3 regions of the Mesorhizobium sp. P5_C1 genome follow, and region 3 is predicted to be linked to each of the others. Evidence: predicted binding sites of a transcription regulator. Region 3 holds the regulator's gene; each other region holds the start of a gene.
The links. Region 3 encodes PhoB, which activates phosphate uptake and scavenging genes when phosphate is short. Its sites were predicted from a motif close to TGTCATNNANCTGTCAT; they were not measured.

Region 1: a site for PhoB is predicted at 1,905-1,921, ahead of ACXJ7R_RS04025 (acid phosphatase). Genes of this name have one in related genera too.
Region 2: a site for PhoB is predicted at 1,752-1,768, ahead of phnF (phosphonate metabolism transcriptional regulator PhnF). Genes of this name have one in related genera too.

Annotation. Positions count from the first base shown of each region.
Region 1 is NZ_JBFULQ010000025.1:12,024-16,135, forward strand. Features, by position in the region: gene ACXJ7R_RS04015 (putative bifunctional diguanylate cyclase/phosphodiesterase) at 1-305, opposite strand, end outside; gene ACXJ7R_RS04020 (cytochrome-c peroxidase) at 525-1,757, opposite strand; gene ACXJ7R_RS04025 (acid phosphatase) at 2,010-3,548, shown strand; gene ACXJ7R_RS04030 (Lrp/AsnC family transcriptional regulator) at 3,587-4,066, opposite strand.
Region 2 is NZ_JBFULQ010000375.1:289-4,400, reverse strand. Features, by position in the region: gene ACXJ7R_RS23485 (carbon-phosphorus lyase complex subunit PhnI) at 1-598, opposite strand, end outside; gene phnH (phosphonate C-P lyase system protein PhnH) at 600-1,211, opposite strand; gene phnG (phosphonate C-P lyase system protein PhnG) at 1,211-1,672, opposite strand; gene phnF (phosphonate metabolism transcriptional regulator PhnF) at 1,793-2,542, shown strand; gene ACXJ7R_RS23465 (zinc-binding alcohol dehydrogenase family protein) at 2,645-3,661, opposite strand; partial or broken gene ACXJ7R_RS23460 (ABC transporter permease) at 3,736-4,112, opposite strand, start outside.
Region 3 is NZ_JBFULQ010000082.1:7,942-12,053, reverse strand. Features, by position in the region: gene pstA (phosphate ABC transporter permease PstA) at 1-138, shown strand, start outside; gene pstB (phosphate ABC transporter ATP-binding protein PstB) at 135-941, shown strand; gene phoU (phosphate signaling complex protein PhoU) at 967-1,674, shown strand; gene phoB (phosphate regulon transcriptional regulator PhoB) at 1,694-2,383, shown strand; gene ACXJ7R_RS09600 (ROK family protein) at 2,538-3,785, opposite strand.

The DNA of each region.
Region 1 (4,112 bases), on a different contig from region 3:
AGCGGCAGGAAGTAGACCTCGGAAATGGAGACGTTGTTGGCGAGATTGTTGTAGATCTGCTGGATTGTCGCGCGGCCCTCGTCGCCGAGGTTGGTGCCATGCCGGTCGAGGTTTCGGACGCTTGGCAGGTAGCTCAGCGTTCGCACATTCTCGTAGACGGCCCGCAAGGCGTCTTCGACCGTCTTGGCGGTTGTCCTGGCTGCCGCCTGGGAGTTCTCGATGTAGCGTTCCTTGGCAAGCGCGAAGTTCCGCTGGGCGTCGATATGCAAGGCCGCCAGCATCGCTGCGCCGGTCACAAGGATCACAACAAATCCGACTGCTCGCCAGAATGCGTTCATCGGCGTCCCACCATCAATTGGTAAGGGATACCCCAGAGCAGTTTAGGAAGCGCTAATGAGTAAGCGCCAATAACCAATGCCCTTCCTTGCGGCCCCAGCGCCGCCACACACCAAATCCGGCAAGATCCATAAACCTGTTTTGCGGGTGCGAGAAAGCGGGATTGGGCATGCGCAAGGTCCAGGCAATCAGTTCGCCGGTACCGCCCCGGCCTGCTGATCGGCATCGGTCAGCGTTTGCAGGAAGGCGACGATGTCGTCGATTTCGGGGTCGGTCAGTGCCGGTTTGTCGCCGGGCTTCTTGCCGAAGGGCGGGTCATGGTTGAGGTTGGCCCAGTAAGCCTTTGGCAAATCGTCATTTTGCCGGATCGTGCCGTCGGCGTTCTTGGGATACCAATGGCCGGGATCGCTGTCGCGGCTGGCATAGAAGGCAACCGCGTCGCGCAGCGTGTGGAAGTAGCCGTTGTGGAAGAAGCTTTTGCGCAGCGCGACGTTGCGCAGCGTCGGCGTGCGAAACAGGCCGCAATACTCAGCCCGGCCATGGAAGTCGGTCCTGAGCGGCCCGCACAGGCCGAGATCGAAATAGGCGGGGTCGGCATTGGCCGGGATGGCCGGGTTGCGCGGCACGGCGACGGCGATCAGGCCGAAATCGGTGAATTGCGGCGGCTCGCCGTCATTGGCGGGTTCGCTCAGGTGGCAACTGGCGCAATTGCCCTTGGTTTCGTCCTCGAACAGCGCGCGCCCGCGCAATTCCTGCGCCGACAGCGTCGCCTTGCCGGCGAGGAAGGCGTCGTAGCGGCTGGAATAGGGATAGAAATCGGCGGCGCTCTGCTCGAAAGTGCCGAGCGCCTCGGCGGCGGCGTCGAAGGCGTCGTCCGGGTGGTCGAAAACGGTGTCGCCGAAGGCGGCCTTGAATTCATCGGCATAGGCGGTCTTGCGCAATCCGGCGGTGACGGCAGCGGCATCCTTGTTGGCCATCTCGAATGGCGACAGCAGCGGGATCTTGGCCTGGTCGCGGCCGCGGTCGGCGCGGCCGTCCCAGGTCAGGCCGCCGGTTGGGCCGTTGTCGACGCTTTCGTCGCCTTCATCCTCGGAATCGTAGAAATGCTCCGTGAAGGCTGGCACCGCCTGAAGGTAGCGAAGTGACGGCACGGCGCGCAGTCCGGGCTGGTCCAGCTTCGGACCGCCCATCTCGACCGGTGCCGCCGAGGCCGGACCGAAGGCATGGTGCGGATCATGGCAGGACGAGCAGGATTGTTTGCCTGAAGCCGACAGCGACGGGTCGAAGAACATCTTTCGGCCAAGCGCTGTCAGCGCCTGCGCCCGCGCGAAGGCATCCGCGCGCGACATCGGTCCGGGATGGACACTGCCGCTACCGGCGCTGACGGCGTTGCCGGGCAGGATGGTGGCGAGGCCAAACATCGATGCCGCGGCGGTCGCGATCATCAAGCCTTTCCATCGTCTTGCGGTCATAAGGTTCAGTCCGATTTGTTCCGCAATTAGGTCCGCACTGCAACGGATTGATGACCGGTCCACCCGCTCACGCAACCGTGTTCGGATGGGCGATAAATGTCACAAAGGTGACAAAGCATCGACCTAGCGTCCGAAGCCATGGCTCGTCGCCCCCAGCCATGCACTGCCCTCTAGCCATCACCCTAGCCATGAGGACCTCCCATGACGCGGTTCACGCTTTTCACCTCGCTTTGCCTGGCCGGCACGGCGCTGGCCTCGATTCCGGCTACAGCCAACGCAGCCCCTCCCGGCTTCGACAAGATCGACACCGTCGTCGTCATCTATGCCGAAAACCGCAGCTTCGATAATCTCTATGGCGGCTTCCCCGGCGCCAACGGCCTGGCCAACCTTTCGGCCGGCCAGGTGCGCCAGCTCGACCGCGACGGCAAGCCGCTGAGCGAACTGCCGCCGGCTTGGGGTGGTCTGACCGCCAAGGGCGTGACGCCGCCGGTGACCGAGGCGCAGACGGCCCATCTCAGCAATGCCAGCTTCGCCATCGACGACGCCAGCGGCTTCAACGAAAAGACCTCCGTCATCACCCGCGACCTCTGGCACCGCTTCTATCAGGAGCAGATGCAGATCGACGGCGGGAAGAACGACAAGTTCGTCGCCTGGGCCGATTCCGGCGGCCTGGTGATGGGTCATTATGACGGCTCGGTGCTGCCGATGTGGGCGGTGGCGAAGAAATACGTTTTGGCCGACAATTTCTTCCAGGGCGCCTTCGGTGGCTCCTTCCTCAACCATATCATGCTCGCCTGCGCCTGCGTTCCGGTCTATCCAAATGCCGACACCAGTCCGGTGAAGGGGCAAATCGCCGTGGTCGAAGCCGATGGCACGACGCTGAAGGTTGCCGACAACTCGCCGGCCTCTGCCCTCGGCGGGGCGCCGAAATTCGTCAATGACGGCGCCATCACGCCAGACTTCCACGCCGTCAACACAATGCAGCCGCCCTATCAGCCGAGCGCGAACAAACCGGCCGAAGGCGGCGACAAGGCACTTGCCGATCCGGCGCAGCCGACCACGCTGCCGCCGCAGCACGACATCACCATCGGCGATCTGTTGTCGCTGAAGGGCGTCAGCTGGGCCTGGTATTCCGGCGCCTGGCAGGCAACGCTCGACGGCAAGAACGCGACGCCTGTGCCGAACTTCCAGTTCCACCACCAGCCATTCAACTATTTCGCGGCATACGCGCCCGGCACGGCCGCGCGGGCCGAACATCTCAGGGATGGCGGCCTCGACGGGACCGAATTCATCAAGGCGATCGATGACGGTAAGCTGCCGGCGGTGAGTTTCTACAAGCCGCAAGGCAACCTCAACGAGCATGGCGGCTACGCCGATGTGGCGAGCGGCGACCAGCATCTCGCCGACGTCGTCTCGCACCTGGAGAAAAGCCCGCAATGGAGCCACATGCTGGTGGTCGTCACCTATGACGAGAATGGCGGTTTCTGGGACCATGTCGCGCCGCCGAAGGCCGACCGTTGGGGGCCGGGCAACCGCATCCCCGCCTTCATCATCTCGCCCTATGCGAAGATGGGTACTGTCGACCACACCCAATACGACACGACGTCGATCCTGCGCTTCATCACCGCGCGTTACGATTTGCCGGTGCTGCCCGGCATCGTCGCCCGCGACAAGGCGCTGCGCAACAACGACCAGCCGCCGATGGGCGATTTGAGCGCGGCGCTCGATCTCAGCCGCTAGGGCAGCTCAGGACCTCGGTGCGGCGAGCCCACAGTGCTCTAGCCGCCTGATCTCCGGATCAGGTCGCGGCCTATCCGCTTCGGCGCCTCGCTGCGCAGCACCAGCGCCGTGGTGACCGCGCCGTGGCGGGCCACCGCGTCGACGATGGTTTCAAGCTGCGCCGGCGAGGGGACGACCACTTTCAGGATGAAGCAATCTTCGCCGGTCAGCCGGTGCACCTCGGTGATCTGCGGCATTTCGGCGAACTGCTTGAGGCAGGGCCGGATGTGCTCATGCGTGGTGCGCACCCGGATGATCGCCATCATGCCGAGGCCAAGTGCGGCGGGATCGATCACCGCGGTGTAGCCGGCAATGACGCCGCGCTCCTCCAACCGTTTCACCCGCTCGGAGGTCGCCGGCTGCGACAGGCCGACCCGGCGGCCAAGCTCGGACATGCCGATGCGGCCGTTTTCCTGCATGGCTTCGACAATGGCGATGTCGGTCGGGTCGAGTGGCGCGCGCTCTTCGTTGTTTTTCATGGCCACCTTGAATCCATCGGAAATACAGAGAGTCTTCCGATGATTT
Region 2 (4,112 bases), on a different contig from region 3:
GTGACAGCGCCTGCAGGCGGATGTCGCGCGCCATCGGGAATTCCAGCGGCTCGCGGGTGATGTCGCCGGGGACATGGTCCTGCGGCATCTCGCCATCCGGCTCGATCAGGCCCTCGCGAGCAAGGATCGCAGAAACGCGGGGCATGGCTTGCGCTTCCGTCTCGCGCTGCAGCGGCTCGGCGACGTCGCCGCCCGCGGCAAGCTCGGGGTCGAGCAGCCGGTGCGTGTAGTCGAAGGTCGGGCCGAGCAGCTGGCCGCCGGGCAGGTCCTTGTAGGTCGCCGAAACACGTCGCTCGACAAGCATGGTGGCGGTGTCGATCGCCTTGGAATACCCGAAGCGCGGCAATGTGGTGCGGTAGGCGCGCACCAGGAAGATCGCCTCGATCAGGTCGCCGCGCGCCTGGACGATGGCAAGCGCCGCCAGCTCGCGGTCGTAGAGCGAGCCTTCGCTCATCACCCGGTCGACGCCAAGCGCCAACTGTTCGACGATCTGGTCGAGCCGAAGGGCGGGCACCGAACGGTCGCCGCGCCGGCGGTCGGCGAGCAGGCTGTGGGCGTTGGCAATGGCCGCCTCGCCACCTTTCACCGCGACATACATCTCAGGCCCCCATCGTCTTGATGCGCGTTGTGCGCGGCAGACAGGCGACGCCATCCGATGTGGCGAGGATGATATCCACGCCGCGCGGGAAGCGCTTGATGTTCTGCTTCCACTGTTCGACGAAATGACGCGGAATCTGCGCCGGCGCGATCGTGGCACTGGTTTCGATGCCGGGGCCTTCGAGCAGCAGCGGGGCGCCCGAGGCGAGATCGCTGACCTGCAGGATCAGCGTGGTGGAGCGGTCGGGATAGTCCTGCGTGCCTTGCGAAAAACCGTCGAGCGCCATCATCTCGGCCGGCGTGGCGATCAAAGCGAAATGCGCATCGGCCGGCGTGTTGGCCAAGGGCGCACCTGTGTGGAAACCAAGCCAGGATTTGATCGCGGCGGAGGCCTGCAAAGCGGGATCGAGCCAGAGCGGGGTGTCGTTGTCGCAAAGCGCCAGCGCTACGGCGCCGGCGGTCGCTGAAAACGGCACCGGCGGGCGAGCGAAGGCGGGCAGGGGCCGTATGCTGCCCGGCCGCGCCATCGCCTCCATGATCGCGCGAAACACGGTCTGGGCGTTGAAGACCGGATCGGCGAAACCGCCTTCGATCGAATGCGCTGCGATCTCCATCAGTCTTCTCCGCGAACCATGGTGAAGAAATCCACCTTCGTTGCCGCCGTCTCGGCGCGGCGCCGTTCATGCGCCGTGGCCAGAGCCGACCGCAGAGGCGCTATGAGCCCGGTCTCGACCTCGGCGCGACGCGCCGGGTCCTGCCACAACGCGTCGGCGATCGCCGCCAGCCTTGCCTTCTGCTTGTCGCGGCCAAGCGCATAGCAGTGGCCGACCTGTCCGGACGGCAACCGGACAGTGGCGCGGGTAACCGTCGTCTCACCGACATTGAAGGGGGAGCCGCCACCGCCGATGCGGCCGCGCACGGTGACCAAGCCGGTCTCCGGGCCGCGCAGCAGCTCAGCTTCCGAGGGCAGCCCGGTAGCGTTCCAGAGCCGGACGACGTCATCGCCGCTGGATTGCGCCAGTGTCGCCATGGCGGCCTTGCGCTCGGCCTGGTCGCGGGCTTCCTGTCTTCGCATGAGCAACATTCCTCTTGGCTAAATTTGTCTATTGATATAGACAACTATACAAATTATACCTATTATCTATCGCGAGTCCATGACGGGTGGATGACAAGCAATGGGAGGCCGGGGCAATTAATGGTCGGGCAGCTGGAAGCGGACGGCATCGAGCGGCGGAGTGGTGTCTCGCTGTGGCGGCAGATCGCCGACAAGATCCTGCATGCGATCGCCATCGGCGATTTCGCCGAGAATGCAGCGCTACCGCCAGAGGTTGCGCTGGCCGAGCGCTATGGCGTCAACCGTCACACGGTGCGCAGTGCCATAGCAGCCCTTGTGCAGGAAGGGGTGCTGCGGGCCGAACAGGGACGCGGCACCTTCGTGCTGTCGCGCAAGCGGCTATCCTATCCGATCGGCGCGCGCACACGGTTTTCGGCAGGCCTGCAAGGGCAGGCGTCGGAACGGCATATAGTCCTGCTTGCCTCGTCGGTGGAGCCGGCCAGCCAGCGCGTCGCCGAGGGGCTGGGCCTAGCCAGGGGGACAAACGTGATCCGGCTGGAAACACGCGGCGAAGCCGACGGTCGCCCGGTGTCGCGTGCCGCGGGCTGGTTCGAGGCCAGGCGCTTTGCCGGCATCGATGCCGCCATGGCACAAACCGGCTCGATCACCGCGTCGCTGGCACGTTTCGGCATAGATGATTACTTGAGGCAATCGACCATGCTGTCAGCACGCCATGCCGATGCCGCCGACCTTGCCGACCTCGACCTGCAGCCCGGCGCAATCGTGCTGGTCACGGTCGCCGTCAACGTCACACCCGACGGCCAACCGATCCAGTTTTCCGAGTCGCGGTTCCCGGCCGAGCGGGTCGAACTCAAATTGTCGGCGTTGTGAGCCGAGACCGCCGGTTGCCTAGATTGTCGAATTCAATTCCCTTAGCGAAAGCGCTAAGCGCTTTTCCCGGGAAAACCGCTTCAAACTTTTCCAGGATTGCACTCATCCGACTTCTATCACAGCCTTGATCAGACCGGATTTCTCGTGTGCCCAGCGTGCGAGATCATGTGGCGTGCCGGCCAGCGTGGTGCGGTGGGTGACGAGCTTGGCCAATGGCACGGCGCCGTTGCGGATCGAGGCGGCGACGTGGTCGAAGTCGGCGCGCAACGCATTGCGACTGCCGATCAGGGTCATCTCGCGCTTGTGGAATTCCGGATCGGAGAAGGTGATGTCATCCTTGACAACGCTGACCAGCACCAGTGTTCCGCCATGCGCGACATGGGCGAAGGCCGACTGCACCGACTGGGTGTTTCCGGTGGCGTCGAAGACCACATCGAAGCCTTCGCCGCCCGTCGCTTGCCCGACCAGATCGGGCACCGCGCCGCGCGAACCATCGAGGGTCTTGAAACCGAGCTCGTTGGCGGCAAAGGCAAGCCTTTCGCTGCTCATGTCGAGCAGCGTAACGTCAAGCCCGGCGATGCCGGCGAAGATGGCCGTGCCGAGCCCGATCGGACCGGCGCCGATGACCAGCGTGCGGGCGCCGGGATCGGCGCTTGCGCGCCGCACTGCATGCGCGCCGATGGCCAGGAACTCGACAGCAGCGGCGTCGGACAGCGAAAGGCCGTTTGCCGGATAGAGATTTTGTGCCGGCACCAGAATCCGTTCGCACATGGCGCCGTCGCGATGGACACCGAGCACCTCGATCCCGACGCAGCAGTTCGGCTTGCCGTGCCGGCAGGCGATGCACTTGCCGCAGGAAAGATAGGGATTGATGACCACCGGCTCACCAGCGGAAAGTTCAACGCCTTCGCCGGTCTCGACGATCGTTCCCGACACTTCATGGCCCATGATGCGGGGATAGGCGAGGAATGGGTGCTTGCCTTCGAAGATATGATAGTCGGTGCCGCAGATGCCGACATGGCTGACAGCCACCAGCGCCCAGCCGGGAGGTGGCGCGCTCGGCGCCGGACGGTCTTCCAGGACGAGCTCACCAGGCGAGCGGCAGACGACGGCTTTCATGCTTCAATCCAGTTTGTCATGAAAATCGCCGGCCCATTTTCGTGACAGGGCCGGCGATCGATCTCAAATTATTGTCACTTGCTACCGCGGCGTCGCAGCCCGTCGAAATAGACGATGATGATGATCAGCGCGCCGGTGATGATGCGCTGCCAGAAGGCGTTGACGTTCAAGAGATTGGCGCCGTTGTTGATGGTGGCCAGAATGAAAGCGCCGAGCAGCGGCCCGTGCACCGAGCCGACCGCGCCGAACAGCGAGGTGCCGCCGATCACCGACGACGCGATCGCCTGCAGTTCCCAACCCTCGGCCTGGGTCGGGTTGCCGATGCCGATGCGCGAGGCCAGCAACACGCCGACGAACGCCGCGCAGAGGCCCGACAGTGTGTAAGCCATGTAGATGGTTCGCTGGACATTGACGCCGGACAGGCGCGAGGCCTCGGCATTGGAGCCGACCG
Region 3 (4,112 bases):
ACCATCTTCCAGTTCGCTCTCAGCCCTTACGAGGAATGGCAGCAACTGGCCTGGACCGGTGCACTCATCATCACATTGACGGTTCTCGCGCTCAGCATCTTTGCTCGCAGCCTGACCGGACGCAGAGAGGACAAATGAGCCAGATGTTGTCTCCAGACATGACGATCGCCGCCGAGGCAATTGCCGGCAAGGCCAAGATCGAGGTCAAGAACCTCAACTTCTACTACGGCCAGAGCAAGGCGCTGAAGGACATCACGCTGTCGCTGCCCGAGCGCAGCGTCACCGCCTTCATCGGACCTTCGGGCTGCGGGAAGTCGACGCTGCTGCGCGTCTTCAACCGCATCTACGAGCTCTATCCCAAGCAGACCGCCGAGGGCCAGGTGCTGCTCGACGGCCAGAACGTTCTCGACCGCTCGCAGGACCTTAACCTGCTGCGGACCAAGATCGGGATGGTGTTTCAGAAGCCAACGCCGTTCCCGATGTCGATCTATGAAAACATCGCCTTCGGCGTCAGGCTCTACGAGAAGATCAGCAAGTCCGAGATGGACGGCCGTGTCGAGCAGGCGCTGAAGCGCGCCGCACTGTGGACCGAAGTCAAGGACAAGCTCAACGCCAGCGGCCTCAGCCTCTCCGGCGGCCAGCAGCAGCGACTCTGCATCGCCCGCACCGTGGCGGTGAAGCCGGAAGTCATCCTGCTCGACGAGCCGGCCTCTGCGCTTGACCCGCTGTCGACCGCCAAGATCGAAGAGCTGATCGACGAGTTGCAAGCCGACTACACGATCGTCATCGTCACCCACAACATGCAGCAGGCGGCGCGCGTGTCGAAGCAGACGGCCTTCATGTATCTGGGCGAACTGGTCGAGTTCGACCGCACCGAGAAGATCTTCACGTCGCCCCGCGAGAAGCGCACGCAGGACTACATCACCGGCCGCTTCGGCTGAGCTCAGGCATACGAGGACTAAGATCATGGGCGAACACACAGTCGCTTCTTTCGACGAGGATCTCGGACAGATCAGCAGGCTGATCCGCGACATGGGCGACCTCGCCGGCTCGATGGTCGGCGGCGCCACCAAGGCGCTGTTGAATTCCGACAACGCCCTGGCGCAGCGCGTCGTCTCCGACGATGCGATCATGGACGCGCGCCAGCGCGAGCTCGACGACCGCGCCATCACACTGATCGCCAAGCGTCAGCCGATGGCCGACGATCTGCGTCATGTCGTCGGTTCGATCCGCATGGCCGGCGACCTCGAGCGCATTGGCGACCTTGCCAAGAACATCGCCAAGCGCGTCGGCACCGTCGGCCTCAGCGTCACCCCGCGCGACCTGTCGCACTCCATCGACGCAATGGCGCAGCTGGTGCTGATCCAGGTGCAGGGCGTCATCGAGGAATATACGGCGCGCGACGCCGCGGCGCTGGCGAAGCTGCGCGCCGACGACGAGCGCATCGACGTCAAGTACACCTCGGTGTTCCGCGAACTCCTGACCTACATGATGGAAGACCCGCGCAACATCACCGCCTGCACGCATCTTTTGTTCTGCGCCAAGAACCTCGAACGCATCGGCGATCACGTCACCAACATCGCGGAAAATGCGTATTATGTTTTGACCGGTACGCAGCTGCCCGCCAATCGTCCGAAGCAGGACGAGACGGCGATGTCCGCGCCGGCGGCATGACGGCAGGGGTGACCAGTCGATGATCGCGCCACGCATCATGGTGGTGGAGGACGAGGAGCCGCTTGGCGTGCTCCTGCGCTACAATCTCGAGTCCGAGGGATACCAGGTCGAGGTGGTGACGCGCGGCGACGAGGCCGAAATCCGCCTCCAGGAAAACGTGCCTGACCTGCTGGTGCTCGACTGGATGGTGCCAGCAGTGTCCGGCATCGAACTCTGTCGCCGGCTAAGAATGCGTCCCGAGACCGAGCGGCTGCCGATCATCATGCTGACCGCGCGTGGCGAGGAAAGCGATCGTGTGCGCGGCCTCTCGACCGGCGCCGACGACTATCTGGTCAAGCCGTTCTCGACGCCCGAGTTCATGGCTAGGGTCAAGGCGCTGTTGCGCCGCGCCAAGCCGGAAGTGCTGTCCAGCGTGCTCAAGGTCGGCGACATCGTGCTCGATCGTGAATCGCACAGGGTCTATCGCAAGAAGAGCGAGATCCGGCTCGGACCGACCGAATTCCGCCTGCTCGAATTCATGATGCGCCATCCCGGCCGCGTGTTCTCGCGCAGCCAGCTGCTCGACAATGTCTGGGGCGAGACGATCTACATCGACGAACGCACGGTCGACGTGCATGTCGGCCGGCTGCGCAAGGCGGTCAACAATGGCCGCATGCCCGATGTCATCCGCACCATTCGTGGGGCGGGCTACGCAATCCGGGAAGATTAGGGATCTGCTGATATTCAGGTGATGCCGGCCTGCGAACGGCAGTCTCCTGCGCTTCCGGTACTCACGGATCCAAATGTCCGCTCCGTTCCGGTTCTCGGAACCCGCCATTCTCGACTCGGCCTAACCTGAATCTCAACGCATCCCGGCGCGTTATTCACGCAACGTTCTTGCCACCGAGGCCGGATCTCGCCTGCGTGCCGGGCGCGAAAATCTCCTGGTCTACGAAGGTCAGTGCCCGTGTGGCGCAGCCTTCGCGGATCAGTGGCAGTTCGTTCGGTTCGGTGTCGAAGGAAATCGATTGCGAATGCTGGCCGCCGGCGGTCTGGGCAATCGCCTCGCGCAATGCCGGCTCGATCAGGTCGAAGGCGGCGGCGCTGACGCCGACCATGGCGACGGGCGCCGGGTCGATCAGCGCGAACAGGCTGCCGAGACCGTAGCCGAGTGCCTCGCCGGCCTTGCGATAGGCCTCGCGCTCGGGTCCATCCCTCTCGCGGGCCGCGGTCGCCAGCGCGCGCATGTCGGCATCACTGACATCGGCGACCGGTTCCGCGTCCTCACTCATCTGCCTTGCGTTGCGCCAGATGGCGTAGTTGCCGGCATAGGCCTCGACGCAGCCGCGCCGCCCGCAGCGGCACAGCGCGCCGTGCGGCCGATGGATCATATGGCCGAACTCGCCGCCCGAGGAATGAGTGCCGGTGAACAGCTCGCCCTTCAGCACCAGGCCCATGCCGATGCCGTGCGACAACAGGATGGCGATGAAGTCGTCGCGGTAGCGCTCGGGGTCGCGCCAGCGCAACGCTATCGCCATCATATTGCAGTCGTTCTCCATGGTGGCGGGGATGCCGAACTCGTCCTCGAGTATGTCGGCGAAGGCGATATCGGTGTGCGGCGTGATCGGCGACCACAGCATGGCGCGGGCACGCGTGTCAGTGATGCCCTGGATCGCCAGCGCGATGCGGGCGACACTGCGGACGTCGAGGTCGGGGTCTTCGAGACGACGCCGTACGATGGCAACGCATTCACCGACCAGCGCGTCGCGCGACATGGTCAGCGTGTCCAGCCGGCGCTGTTCCTCGGCGATCACCTGGCCGGCATAGTCGATGACGGCGACCGAGAGGAAGTTCAGCGACAGCACCACGGTCATCACCGCCGCCGCTTCCGGATTGAGGCCGAGGCCGACCTGCGGCCGGCCCCGTTTGAGCGAGCCGGCCTCGCTCGGCTTGCTCTCAGTCAGGATGCCTTCGCCGATGAGGTCGGAGGAGATCGCCGATATGGTCGAATGGCTGAGGCCCGTGGTCGCGGCGATCTCGGTGCGGGACGGCTGTCCGGCGCGGCGCACGGCCGCAATCACCATCGCCCGGTTGCGGCGGCGCAGATCGTCGTGGCGGATTCCGACCGACATGCTTTTTCACATCCTCCCGGTCGCTGCAGCCTTTCGTGCCTCCCGAAGGCCATCAGCGAAGCCTGAAAGCGCGACGCGCTTCAGGTACTTGTTCCTGCACGTGTCGTTGCCCCAAAACCGCTGCGCACTTTTGGGGCGACATGCGCCAAGCCAAATTCTGGCAGAACCCTACCATCATGTCATTATTTATTCCGGAGCTCGAAAAAAACTCGGAGAGACGTCAAAATCCATCAGAATCGATGTTGACAGCGTTCGGGCGTTGGATCACTATTTTTTCGAGGCTCGAAAAAATAGAGCCTCTGTGCCGGCCTACGGGTCAGTTTGGTC